One region of the Arthrobacter sp. Y3224198 genome, then DNA from elsewhere that is predicted to be linked to it. Evidence: riboswitches for the same ligand, from Rfam matches in the RefSeq annotation. Region 1 holds a riboswitch; each other region holds the start of a gene.

Region 1 (3,588 bases):
ACCCGTGCTGGAGTTCCGGGGCAGGAAATCCAAAACGGCGCAGTACGGCGCGGGAATAGGATTCGCCGGCGGATTCGGAAAGGGCATCGGCAAAGTCGATAACCCGGCGGGCCTTTGCCTGTTTGCTGCGGAACGGCACCCTTTGTGCCAGGTCCCGCAGGAGCTCTTTGCTCAGTGGGGGCAGCCCGTGGGCAACATCCGGGCGCAGCACATGGTCCATGGCCGGAACCGCATGCTCGAAGTCGAGGTAGGCAGCCATGTCCAGCACGGTCTGCGCCCGGGAGGTCAGCAGCATGCCGTCGAACGTTTCCACCGGCTCCAGCAGGTGGCGATGGGTCCAGCGGAGGCCGCCACGGCACCGGCCATGTGAGGTGGAGGAGCCCAGCAGCAGAATGTCTGGCGACGTTCCGATAACTGGCAGCCCCCAAATCACGGCAGCAGACTGCTGGATCAGGACACGCTGTCCCGGCACTTGCTGTGAGGCCGCGCGGATCCGGGTCCGTTCACGTTCCCAGGCCGGCATCTGCTGCCACGATCCGGCGGCGACGTAGACCCCGGGGCGAAGGCGGACCAGGTCGCCTATTCGGCATCGCATGGAAAGGGCACGGCGCCCGGCGCCGTAAGTATCGGCGTCGGCGGCATAAATCAGTTCGGGATCCATGCCCTAAGGCTGGAGATGCAGCAGCCAGACAGCGAGGGCGGGAACCTGCTTTGTGGATAACCCGGTCGTTATGGGGAAAGCTCCGGTTTGTGCAAAACGCTGCCGGTTTGGGAAATCCCTGCCGGTTTGCGGCGGAGGGATTTCCCTAACCGGCAGCAGAAACCCTAACCGGCAGCAAAAACCCCGGAACTAGATCTCGACCGGGCCCTTGGCGGTGTCGAAGGTGACCGACATGAGGCCCGGTGTCCCCGCGGGGGCGATCCAAGTGACCCCGACACCGTCCAGCGGCTCCTCCACGGGGTGGCCCAGCCAGTCGCTGACCCGTGCGGCGGAACCGGCGATGGTCAGCGAGCTCAGCTTCACCAGACCGGGCATCCCGGGGATGGCGTTGGACGGGTGCAGCGCTTCGGTGCCGTCATCCCAGCGCAGCAGGTACGGCACCTGCGGGTCGGCGATCAGGCCGTTGATGCCGATCTGCTGCCAGGTCAGCTCCTGGCCGTCCGGGAACTTGCGGTTGCCCGGGACGGAGGAACGGCCGAGCCGTTGCTCGAACGGGGAGAGGTCATCCACGGCCACGCACCAGCCCATCCAGCCGCCGCCGGATTCGGAGCGCTGGCGGACGGCCTGGCCGAAGGGGGCCTTGTCCGACGCCGGGTGGTTCAGGACCTCGACAATCTCGACATATTGGTTGTTGGCCAGGGGCAGGATCATATTGCGGGTACCGAACCGGGGGTGGACACCACCCTTTACGAAGTCGGCGCCGAGAGCGGCAGCAATCCTCTCGGTGGTGGCCAAAAGACCGTCAGATTCACAGGCGTAAGAGACATGATCCAAGCGCATGCGGCTCATTGTGGCACGTTGTGACCGCGGTCTCGACTAAGGGAAGCCTAACCACCGAAGAAGGCAGCACGGAACCGCAAATCCGTTCCCGGGACGGCCGCCTTTTTCACGGAAAGTCATGAAGGTTGCGCTTGGTCCCGGGATCGGTTTCTATTGGTGCAGGTCATGAGTGCCAGCAGATAGCCCCGGCTTGCTGGCCGGCAACCCTCCAACCGCGGTGGGGTGCCCCGGGTGAAGACCTGGCTGGACGCCAAAAGGGCGTTCGGCAAGCGCGGGTCCCACAGCCCCACTGGAAGTCCGGTGATTATCCGGCGAACCATCCGGCGTACCCGGATGTTCCGGCTGGTGCTGTGCGGCCCCTGGTTTGAGGGAGCATCATGAGTGCAGATTGGTCATTTGAAACCCGCCAGATCCACGTTGGACAGGAGCCCGACGCTGTAACCGGCGCCCGTGCCCTGCCGATCTATCAGACATCGTCCTTCGTCTTCCCCAGCGCCGAGGCAGCCGCCAATCGGTTCGCCCTGGCGGAACTGGAACCGATCTACACCCGGATCGGCAACCCCACGCAGGAAGCGGTGGAGAACCGGATCGCCTCGCTGGAGGGCGGCGTCGGGGCGCTGCTGCTGGCGTCCGGACAGGCCGCGGAAACGTTCGCGCTGTTGAACGTGGCCGCCGCCGGCGACCACATTGTGGCGAGCCCCAGCCTCTACGGCGGCACCTACAACCTGCTTCGGCACACGCTGAAGAAATTCGGCATCGACACCACCTTTGTGCAGGACCCGGATGACCTGGAGCAGTGGCGGGCGGCGGTCCGGCCCAATACCAAGGCGTTCTTCGGCGAGGTAGTCTCCAACCCGCGCCAGGACGTGCTGGACCTCGAGGGCATCAGCGCCATTGCCCACGACGCCGGCATCCCCCTGATCGTGGACAACACCCTGGCAACGCCGTACCTGATCCGTCCCATCGAATGGGGCGCGGACATTGTGGTGCATTCAGCCACCAAGTACCTGGGCGGGCACGGAACCTCCATTGCCGGCGTAATCGTGGACTCGGGCAACTTCGACTTCGCCGCCGACCCGGAGAAGTTCCCCGGCTTCAACACCCCGGATGAGAGCTACAACGGGCTGGTCTACGCCCGCGACCTGGGGGTCAACGGTGCGCTGGGCGCCAACCTGGCCTACATCCTGAAGGCACGCGTGCAACTGCTGCGCGATCTCGGCTCGGCGGTTTCCCCGTTCAACGCGTTCCTGATTGCCCAGGGGTTGGAGACCCTGAGCCTGCGCGTGGAGCGGCACGTGGCCAACGCCGTCGCCGTCGCCAACTGGCTTGAAAACCACGACGACGTGCTCTCGGTTGCGTACGCCGGCCTGGAGTCCAGTCCCTGGTTCGAACGCGGACGCACATACGGTCCGCGCGGCACCGGCGCGATTGTTTCCTTCGAAATTGAGGGCGGTGTGGAGGCCGGGAAGCGTTTTGTGGACGGCCTGGAGCTGCATTCCCATGTGGCCAACGTGGGGGACGTGCGCTCGCTGGTGATCCACCCGGCGTCGACCACGCACAGCCAGCTCGGCGCCGAGGCACAGCTGGCCGCCGGTGTCAGCCCGGGGCTGGTGCGGCTGTCCGTGGGCATCGAGCATATCGATGACATCCTTGCGGACCTCGACGCCGGCTTCCGGGCCGCCAAGGGAGCCTAGGGGTCCGCGTGACAATCCGTCACTCTGCTCCGCAGCACCCCGTCACCGACCGGGACGGGGTGCTGCAGTACGCCTCCATCGGCGGACTCGACCTGGAAACCGGCGGCTACCTGCCCGACGTCGTCCTCGGCTACGAAACCTGGGGCCGGCTTGATGCCGATGCCGGTAACGCCGTCTTCATCGCGCACGCCCTAACCGGCAGCACCCACGTGGCGCAGGGGGATACGGACGAACCCGGCTGGTGGGATGACCTGGTGGGTCCGGGGAAAACCGTGGACACGAACCGCTTTTTCGTAGTGGCGGCGAACATGCTGGGCGGCTGCTACGGTTCCACCGGTCCGTCCTCCCTTGATCCGCAGGGCCTGCCCTGGGGATCGCGCTTTCCCCTGGTCA
Region 2 (3,588 bases), on a different contig from region 1:
GGGGCCGTATGCTCTATCCGACAGCAGCGGGGGCGGCAGGAAGGGGGCACCATGGCGGCAGGAGCAGCTCCGGTAACGGTCCGGCGCCCCGGGATGCGCCGGGGCACCCGCACGGGCATGGTGGTGCTGAACCTTGCCTGCCTCTGTGCGTCCCCGGTGTTCTGGTTCGCCTGGAGTCAGCGGACGGCGTTTCACCTGCCGGAGTGGGCCGAAAACGCGGCCGGGTTTACCGGCGGGATCCTGCCCGTGCTGATGTTCGCGGCGGCATGGTGCGCCGCCGCCGTCCATTTCGGCCACGGCCGGCCGCAGGCAGCGGGAACCATCTTCAACTTCATGTCTTCGCTGGGGCTGCTGGCCGCGGCCGCCGGGATGCTGGCACTGACCAGCGCCGGGCTGGACGGATAGCAGCGAACGGCCGCCTTAAAAGCAGCTGCGGGAAGGTTTCCCTCCCCGCAGCAGGTGCTACTGGTCCTTGTGATTGGCCTTGAAGTTCTCGTTGTCGGAATTCAGGCCCTGCGCAAGGTTGGAGTGCACCTCGGTGCGCGGATCGGAGTGGTCCTGGCTGCCGCTGCCGTCCGGAACCTCCTCCGAGGTCTGCATGAGGTTCTCCACGGCGTTCTCAATCGGATTCGACGATTCCGCCGGCTTGTCTGTCTTTGCCACTGCGTCCTCCCTTGCTCCAAACCATCAGTAACCTTACGGTTTCCACTGTAGTCCAACAGCGGTCCGCACGGTTAGGTCCGGACCTACCAAAGCCGGTTGCTGGCCCGCCGGGCGCCCTCACCGAGCGCCTCAAGCTTGGCAGCCGCAATCTGGGGATGCACCCGGCCGCCCAGCCCGCAGTCGGTTGAGGCAATAACGTTCTCCCGTCCCACCAGCCGGGCGAAACGCTCAATCCGGTCCGCCACCAGATCCGGATGCTCCACCACGTTGGTGGCATGGGAAACGACGCCGGGGATAATCACTTTCCCGTCCGGCAGCTTGGTGTCTTCCCACACCCGCCATTCGTGCTCGTGCCGGACATTGCCGGCTTCGAAGCTGTAGCCGCCGGCGTTGATGCTCAGCAGGGTGTCCACGAGGTGGCGGAACTCGATGTCGGTGGTGTGCGGGCCGTGCCAGGAACCCCAGCACAGGTGAAAGCGGATCTGTTCCTCCGGCAGCCCGCGCAGGGCGTAATTCAGGGCCTCCACCCGGATCCGGGTGAACCGCAGGTAATCCTGAACCGACGGTTCCGGGTTGATCTGGTCCCAGTTCTCGGCAATCGAGGGGTCATCGATCTGCACAATCAGTCCGGCGTCGACGATCGCCTTGTACTCCTCGCGCATGGCATCGGCGCACGCGTAGATGAACTCTTCCTCCGTGGAGTAGTACTCGTTGGCGATCCGGGAGCAGGAGCCCGGCGAAAGGGAGGCCAGGAAGCCCTCCGACAGGCCCGCCCCGACCAGGCCTGCCTTGAGGTTGGCAATATCTCCCGCCACGGCGTCGTACCCGGTGTATTCCACTTTGCCGGTGACTTTCGGGAAAACCTTCTGCGCGCCCGTGGTGATGCCCGACGACGGGTCTGTGTAGGCCTCGCGGAAACGGACCCGGTCGCGGCGGTCACCGAAGCTGGTCAGAACAACCTTGCCCGGTTCCGAACGGACCGGCTCCATGTCCCAGATGCCCGTTTCAGCCACACTCAGGCCGCTCAGCCGGGCGAAGGAGTAGGACCACCAGGCCCCGTAATCCACCTCGGCGGACATCGCGTGCCCGTACTCGCCGTCGTTCGGGATATCGATGCCGGCCTCCTGCTGGCGCCGCACCAGGTCGGCTACGGCATCCCGCAGCAGCTGTTCATAGCCGGCGGTGTCCGCGGGGTTGGCGTCCCTGGCCGCATTGGCGGCGAGCAGTTCGGGTGTGCGGGGGAGTGAACCGGCGTGGGTGGTCAGGATACGGTCGGTGCTTTTGCGCATGGGAATCCTCGGGGATCGTGTGCTCTTGCCTGCACCGGATGCCCTGAAGGGCGGTGCAGGCCGCTTCGTCATCCGAACCACCCGTGAAGCATGGGGTTGGTGCACGGCCAAGTCGGAGCTTGGCGGCCGTGTCTCCTGAAGCTGGTGCCATCCTAACCACGCCGTGCCGTCCCCACCAAGCACATGACGAAAAGCAAAAAGGGCGGCAGCTCCGGGTTTTCCGGTGCTGCCGCCCTGTGGAGGGTATCGTGCCGTGCTTGCTAGCGAACGCCGCTCATCAGCTTCTTGATGGCCGGGGTCGCCGCTGCCAGGGCGATGCCCAGGACAATGGCGGTTCCGCCGCTGAACAGGAAGTAACTGACCTCGGTGTCGGGGTTGTAGAATTGAGCCAGCCAGCCCGCAAGGGTGGTGCCCAGGGAAACCGAGAGGAAGAACAGGGCAACCATCTGGGTCCGGAAGACCTCCGGGGCCAGTTTGGTGGCCACGGACAGGCCGATCGGGGAGATGAAGAGTTCCGCGAAGGTGAACAGCAGCAGGATGCCGACCAGGGCCAGCAGCGGGGTGCTGTTGGCGCCGCCGCCGGAGAACGGAATGAAGGCGAGGAACGCCAGGCCCATGACGGCAAGGCCCAGTGCGAACTTCAGCGGCGAGGACGGCTGCCGGTCGCCCAGCTTGGTCCAGACCGCAGCGAAGACGGCCGCGAAGATGATGATGAAGATCGGGTTGATCGACTGCACCCAGCTCGGCGGCATGGTCCAGCCGAAGATGGTGCGGTCCAGGGACGTGTCGGCGTACAGCGCCACCACGGTGAACTGCTGCTGGAACAGGGCCCAGAAGGCGGCGCTGGCAATGAACAGCGGCATAAAGGAGAACACCCGGCGCCGTTCCACCTGGTTGACCTTCTTGCTGCCCAGGATGATGACGAAGTAGGCAACCGCGGCCAGGATGGCCACTGCGGCCATCACCACGGCGAGGTTCGTGGCGGTCAGGAGTCCGAACACCACGGCCAGGACAATCACCACCAGGGCGGCAACGGTGTACACGCCGACCTTGAGGTACTGCTGCTTGGGCAGCGGGTTGGCTACTTCATGCGCGGCTTCCGGCAGGTATTTGCGCGTGAGGCCGTACTGGACCAGGCCGATGGCCATGCCGATTGCGGCAAGGCCGAAGCCGTAGTGGAAGCCGAGGCGGACCTGGAGCAGGCCGGTGAGGAGGGGGCCCACCAGGGCGCCCAGGTTGATGCCCATGTAGAAGAGGGAGAAACCGGCGTCGCGCCGTTCATCCTTCTCGGAGTACAGGGTTCCAACCAGCGACGTGGCGTTGGCCTTGACGCCGCCCGAGCCCAGTGCAATGAGGATCAGGCCGGCAGCCAGTCCCGCGGCACCCGGAAGTACGGCCAGGGAAATGTGGCCGAGTACGACTATGGCTGCGGAGTAGAAGAGGACCCGCTCGGAGCCGAGCACGCGGTCGGCCAGCCAAGCGCCGAGAATGGTGGAAAGGTAAACGCCACCGCCGTACGCGCCAACCAAAGAGGTGGCAACAGCAACATCGATGCCGAGGCCGCCTTCAGTGACCGAGTAGTACATGTAGTACAGCAGGATGCCCTGCATGCCGTAGAACGAGAATCGTTCCCACA
Region 3 (3,588 bases), on a different contig from region 1:
GTTGTCCGACTGGTTGCCGTCCAGCACGTCCAGGGCCTTCTGCGTCATTTCCGTCAGCGGAACGGCGGGATTGTAGGTTTCCTCGACGTCGTCGCCGTACTGGAACATTTCCTCGTTGGCGAACAGGCCCAGCAGCCGTTCTCCCTGCGCGGCCTGCAGGCCGGGGAGGTCCCAGACGTATTCGTAGCCCTGGTCCTGGGCCTCTTCCACCAGGTTCCCTTCGGTGCCGGCGCTCTGCTCGGACTCGTCCTCGGCCGGGTTGTCCGGGTACCGGCCCGGGTCGCCCTCCGGGTACCAGTAATCCTCGCCGCCACCCAGGATGACTTCGGGGTGGGAGCTGCGCAGGAACTGCGCGGCGATTGCGCTCTGCTCGTCGCGGTCCAGTACGTGCGAGCCGAATGCGGCGGGCGTGGCGTCGGTGACCTGGCTCGTGGTGACCAGCCCGGTTGATTTGCCCAGGCCTTCAGCAATTTCCAAAGCGGTGGTGACGGGTTCGCGGTCCAGGTTGGTGCCGATGGCTCCGTTGTAGGTCTTCACCCCGGTGGCCATGGCGGTGGCCGCCGCCGCGGAATCGGTGACGAAGGTTTCCTCATCGGCCGAATTGGTGTGTACCCGGCCCACTTCGGGCAGGGTGTCCATGGCCAGTTCCCCCTGCAGGCCCACGGAGGCCAGGCGGATGGCGTCGCGCTGGGCGGTGCCCATTCCGTCACCCACCATCAGGATGACGTTCACGGACTCGTCGTCGCTGTTGTCCCCGCCGTCCGTGGGGCTTGGCGTGGGACTGGAGGTCGGGCTGGAGGTTGAGCTGGATGTCGGACTGGAGGTGGGGCTCGGGGAGCCGGTCGGGCTCCCGCTGGGACCGGTCGAACCGGTGGGTTGCGGTGTTCCGCCGGTGGCGGGCAGGCCTGTCATGCCGCACCCTGCCAGGACGCAGATGCTCAGTACCGCCGTGGATAATGCCGAAGCCGTCTTCTTCATGTTGGATTCCCCTGCGAGTGATGGTGCTGGTGGTCCCCCTTGACGGGGCCACACTCCGCACCGGCAGGCAGGGTGTCAACAGAGGACCGGGCTATCCAAAGCGCGGCAGGAGCATCGGCGGCTTATCGCACCGGCGGGTTATTCAAAGGGCGAAGGATCTCCCGTGCCCCGGCGGACAACTTCCGGGGTACCGTCGGAAAAATCGACCACGGTGGTGAGATCCGGTCCGCAGAAGCCGGAATCGATGACGGCGTCCACCTGGTGGTCCAGCCGTTCCTTGATTTCCCAGCCCTGGGTCATCGGATCCTCATCACCGGGCAGCAGCAATGTGCTGGAGAGCAGCGGTTCGCCCAGGCCGTCCAGAAGGGCCTGCACCACCGCATTGTCCGGAATCCGTACGCCCACGGTGCGCTTTTTGGGGTGCGACAGCCAGCGCGGGACTTCCTTCACGGCCGGCAGGATGAATGTGTAGCGGCCGGGGGTGGCGGCCTTCACGCTGCGGAACACCGAATTGTCCAGCTGCACGAACTGTCCCAGCTGGGCGAAGTCCCGGCAGACCAAGGTGAAGTGGTGCTTCTCGTCCAGTTTCCGGATCTGCCGGATCCGCTCCAGCCCGTCACGGTTTCCCAACTGCACGCCCAGGGCGTAGCTGGAATCGGTGGGGTAGGCGATGAGGCCCCCGGAGCGGACCAGGTCCACGATCTGGTTGATGGACCGCGGCTGCGGGTTGTCGGGGTGGACGTCAAAGTATCTGGCCATACCCAAAGCCTACCGCCGGCCCTCCCGGGAGGCAGCAGGAATGGTGTTGCCGGTTATCCGTATTAAAAGGAAACATTTCACCTTTTCCGGTTTTGCCATTGACGGAAAGAAATGCGTCCCAATAATCTGGGGTCAGCAATCAAGAGTTCCAGCCATCGGCCCTGGCCGGCTGGACAGCAACCCTCTCGTCGTAGCGGGGTGCTCCAGGTGATGATTCGGCCGTCGGACAACAGTCCGCCGGCAAGTACGGCGCTCATGGCTGCCCCGCAGCCGGCTGCGTCCCGATCGACAAGGGAAACGCGCATGCCCAACCCCCGCAGAACCTAGGCAACCGACCGGGTTCCGGCCCGCCTTTTCCGCGCAGTATTGCTGCGCCTAATTGTCATGCCCATAAACAATTCTTTAAGGAATGCCCGTGAATCGCACGCAAAAACTTCTTTCCCTGTCCCTTGTTCCATTCCTTGCCTTTGCGGCCGGCTGCGGCGGCCAGGCTGCCGGAAGCGACGAAGAGACCGTACGCATCGGTGTGGTTGGTGCCAGTGACCCGTATTGGACCACCTACGCGGATGCAGCAGAGGACGCCGGCATCGACGTGGAAATTGTGGACTTCGCCGAGTACACCCAGCCCAATCCGGCACTGACCGAAGGCGAGTTGGACCTGAACCAGTTCCAGCACCTGGTCTACCTCGCCCGTTACAACGTCTCCAGCGGCGAGGACCTGGTGCCGGTGGGCTCCACGGCCATCTACCCGCTCGGGCTGTATTCGACCCAGTACGACTCGGTGGCGGACATTCCGGACGGGGCAACCGTGGCCGTGCCCAATGACGAAAGCAACCTCGCACGCGGTCTCCTGGTGCTGCAGTCGGCCGGACTGCTGAGCCTGAAGGACGGGGGTGGTCCCTTCGCCACCCTGGACGATATTGACGAGTCCGGGTCGCGGGTCAAGGTGACTACCCTGGAGGCCTCGCTGACGCCCACCTCCCTGCCGGACGTGGCGGCGGCCATCATCAACAATGACTTTGTGGAGGATGCCGGGCTGAAAGCGGCGGACGCCATCGCGCAGGACGACCCATCCGATCCCCGGGCAATTCCCTACGTCAACGTGTTCGCCGCCAGGGCAGGTGAACAGGACAACGAGACCTACCGCCGCCTGGTGGAGATTTACCAGGACACTCCCGCCGTGCATGACGGCGTGCAGAAGGCCTCCGGCAATACCGCCCGGCTGCTCAAGGTACCTGCGGAGGACCTGGTGGCCTCACTCAAGGACGTCGAAGCCGACGTCCGTGCACTGGGCTAGGCCATGCCGCTGATTTCGCTGCACAACGTCACCAAGTCCTATGCGCCCGCCCGGAAGGGGGAGCCGCCGCTTACTGCGCTCTCGGACATCAGCCTGGACATCGAGGCCGGTGAGATCTTCGGCATCATCGGGTACTCGGGCGCCGGCAAGAGCACACTCGTCCGGCTGATTAACGGCCTGGAAGCCTGCACCGCCGGAGAGATCACCGTGGACGGCAGGACCGTCTCCGGGGTGCCCGAGCGACGGCTGCGGGAGCTGCGCCGGGACATCGGCATGGTCTTCCAGCAGTTCAACCTGTTCAACGCCAAGACGGTCAGGAGCAACGTGGCGTATCCGCTGCGGGTCGCCGGGTACAGCCGCAGCGCAATCAGCGCCCGGGTGGATGAACTGCTGGAGTTCGTGGGCCTGGCCGGCAAGGCGGACAACTATCCCGAACAGCTGTCCGGCGGGCAAAAGCAGCGTGTGGGCATTGCCCGGGCCCTTGCAGCCTCACCAAAGATCCTGCTCGCGGACGAGGCGACCTCCGCATTGGACCCGGAAACCACACGGGAGGT

The links. A riboswitch is a leader RNA that binds a small molecule or an ion and turns the genes downstream of it on or off. The one in region 1 is predicted to bind S-adenosylmethionine.
Region 2: another riboswitch for S-adenosylmethionine. It lies ahead of AC5RUF_RS05410 (cobalamin-independent methionine synthase II family protein); the one in region 1 lies ahead of AC5RUF_RS12400 (bifunctional o-acetylhomoserine/o-acetylserine sulfhydrylase).
Region 3: another riboswitch for S-adenosylmethionine. It lies ahead of AC5RUF_RS07615 (MetQ/NlpA family ABC transporter substrate-binding protein); the one in region 1 lies ahead of AC5RUF_RS12400 (bifunctional o-acetylhomoserine/o-acetylserine sulfhydrylase).

The regions. Positions count from the first base shown of each region.
Region 1 covers NZ_JBNHFG010000023.1:31,736-35,323, reverse strand. Annotated here, with positions in the region: gene AC5RUF_RS12410 (putative endonuclease domain-containing protein) at 1-661, opposite strand, end outside; gene AC5RUF_RS12405 (VOC family protein) at 851-1,501, opposite strand; SAM riboswitch class IV at 1,663-1,779, shown strand; gene AC5RUF_RS12400 (bifunctional o-acetylhomoserine/o-acetylserine sulfhydrylase) at 1,879-3,195, shown strand; gene metX (homoserine O-acetyltransferase MetX) at 3,204-3,588, shown strand, end outside.
Region 2 covers NZ_JBNHFG010000006.1:120,976-124,563, forward strand. Annotated here, with positions in the region: gene AC5RUF_RS05400 (hypothetical protein) at 52-405, shown strand; gene AC5RUF_RS05405 (hypothetical protein) at 463-663, opposite strand; gene AC5RUF_RS05410 (cobalamin-independent methionine synthase II family protein) at 747-1,952, opposite strand; SAM riboswitch class IV at 1,969-2,093, opposite strand; gene AC5RUF_RS05415 (peptide MFS transporter) at 2,213-3,588, opposite strand, start outside.
Region 3 covers NZ_JBNHFG010000010.1:27,513-31,100, forward strand. Annotated here, with positions in the region: gene AC5RUF_RS07605 (alkaline phosphatase) at 1-978, opposite strand, end outside; gene AC5RUF_RS07610 (L-threonylcarbamoyladenylate synthase) at 1,117-1,737, opposite strand; SAM riboswitch class IV at 1,875-1,990, shown strand; gene AC5RUF_RS07615 (MetQ/NlpA family ABC transporter substrate-binding protein) at 2,147-3,034, shown strand; gene AC5RUF_RS07620 (methionine ABC transporter ATP-binding protein) at 3,038-3,588, shown strand, end outside.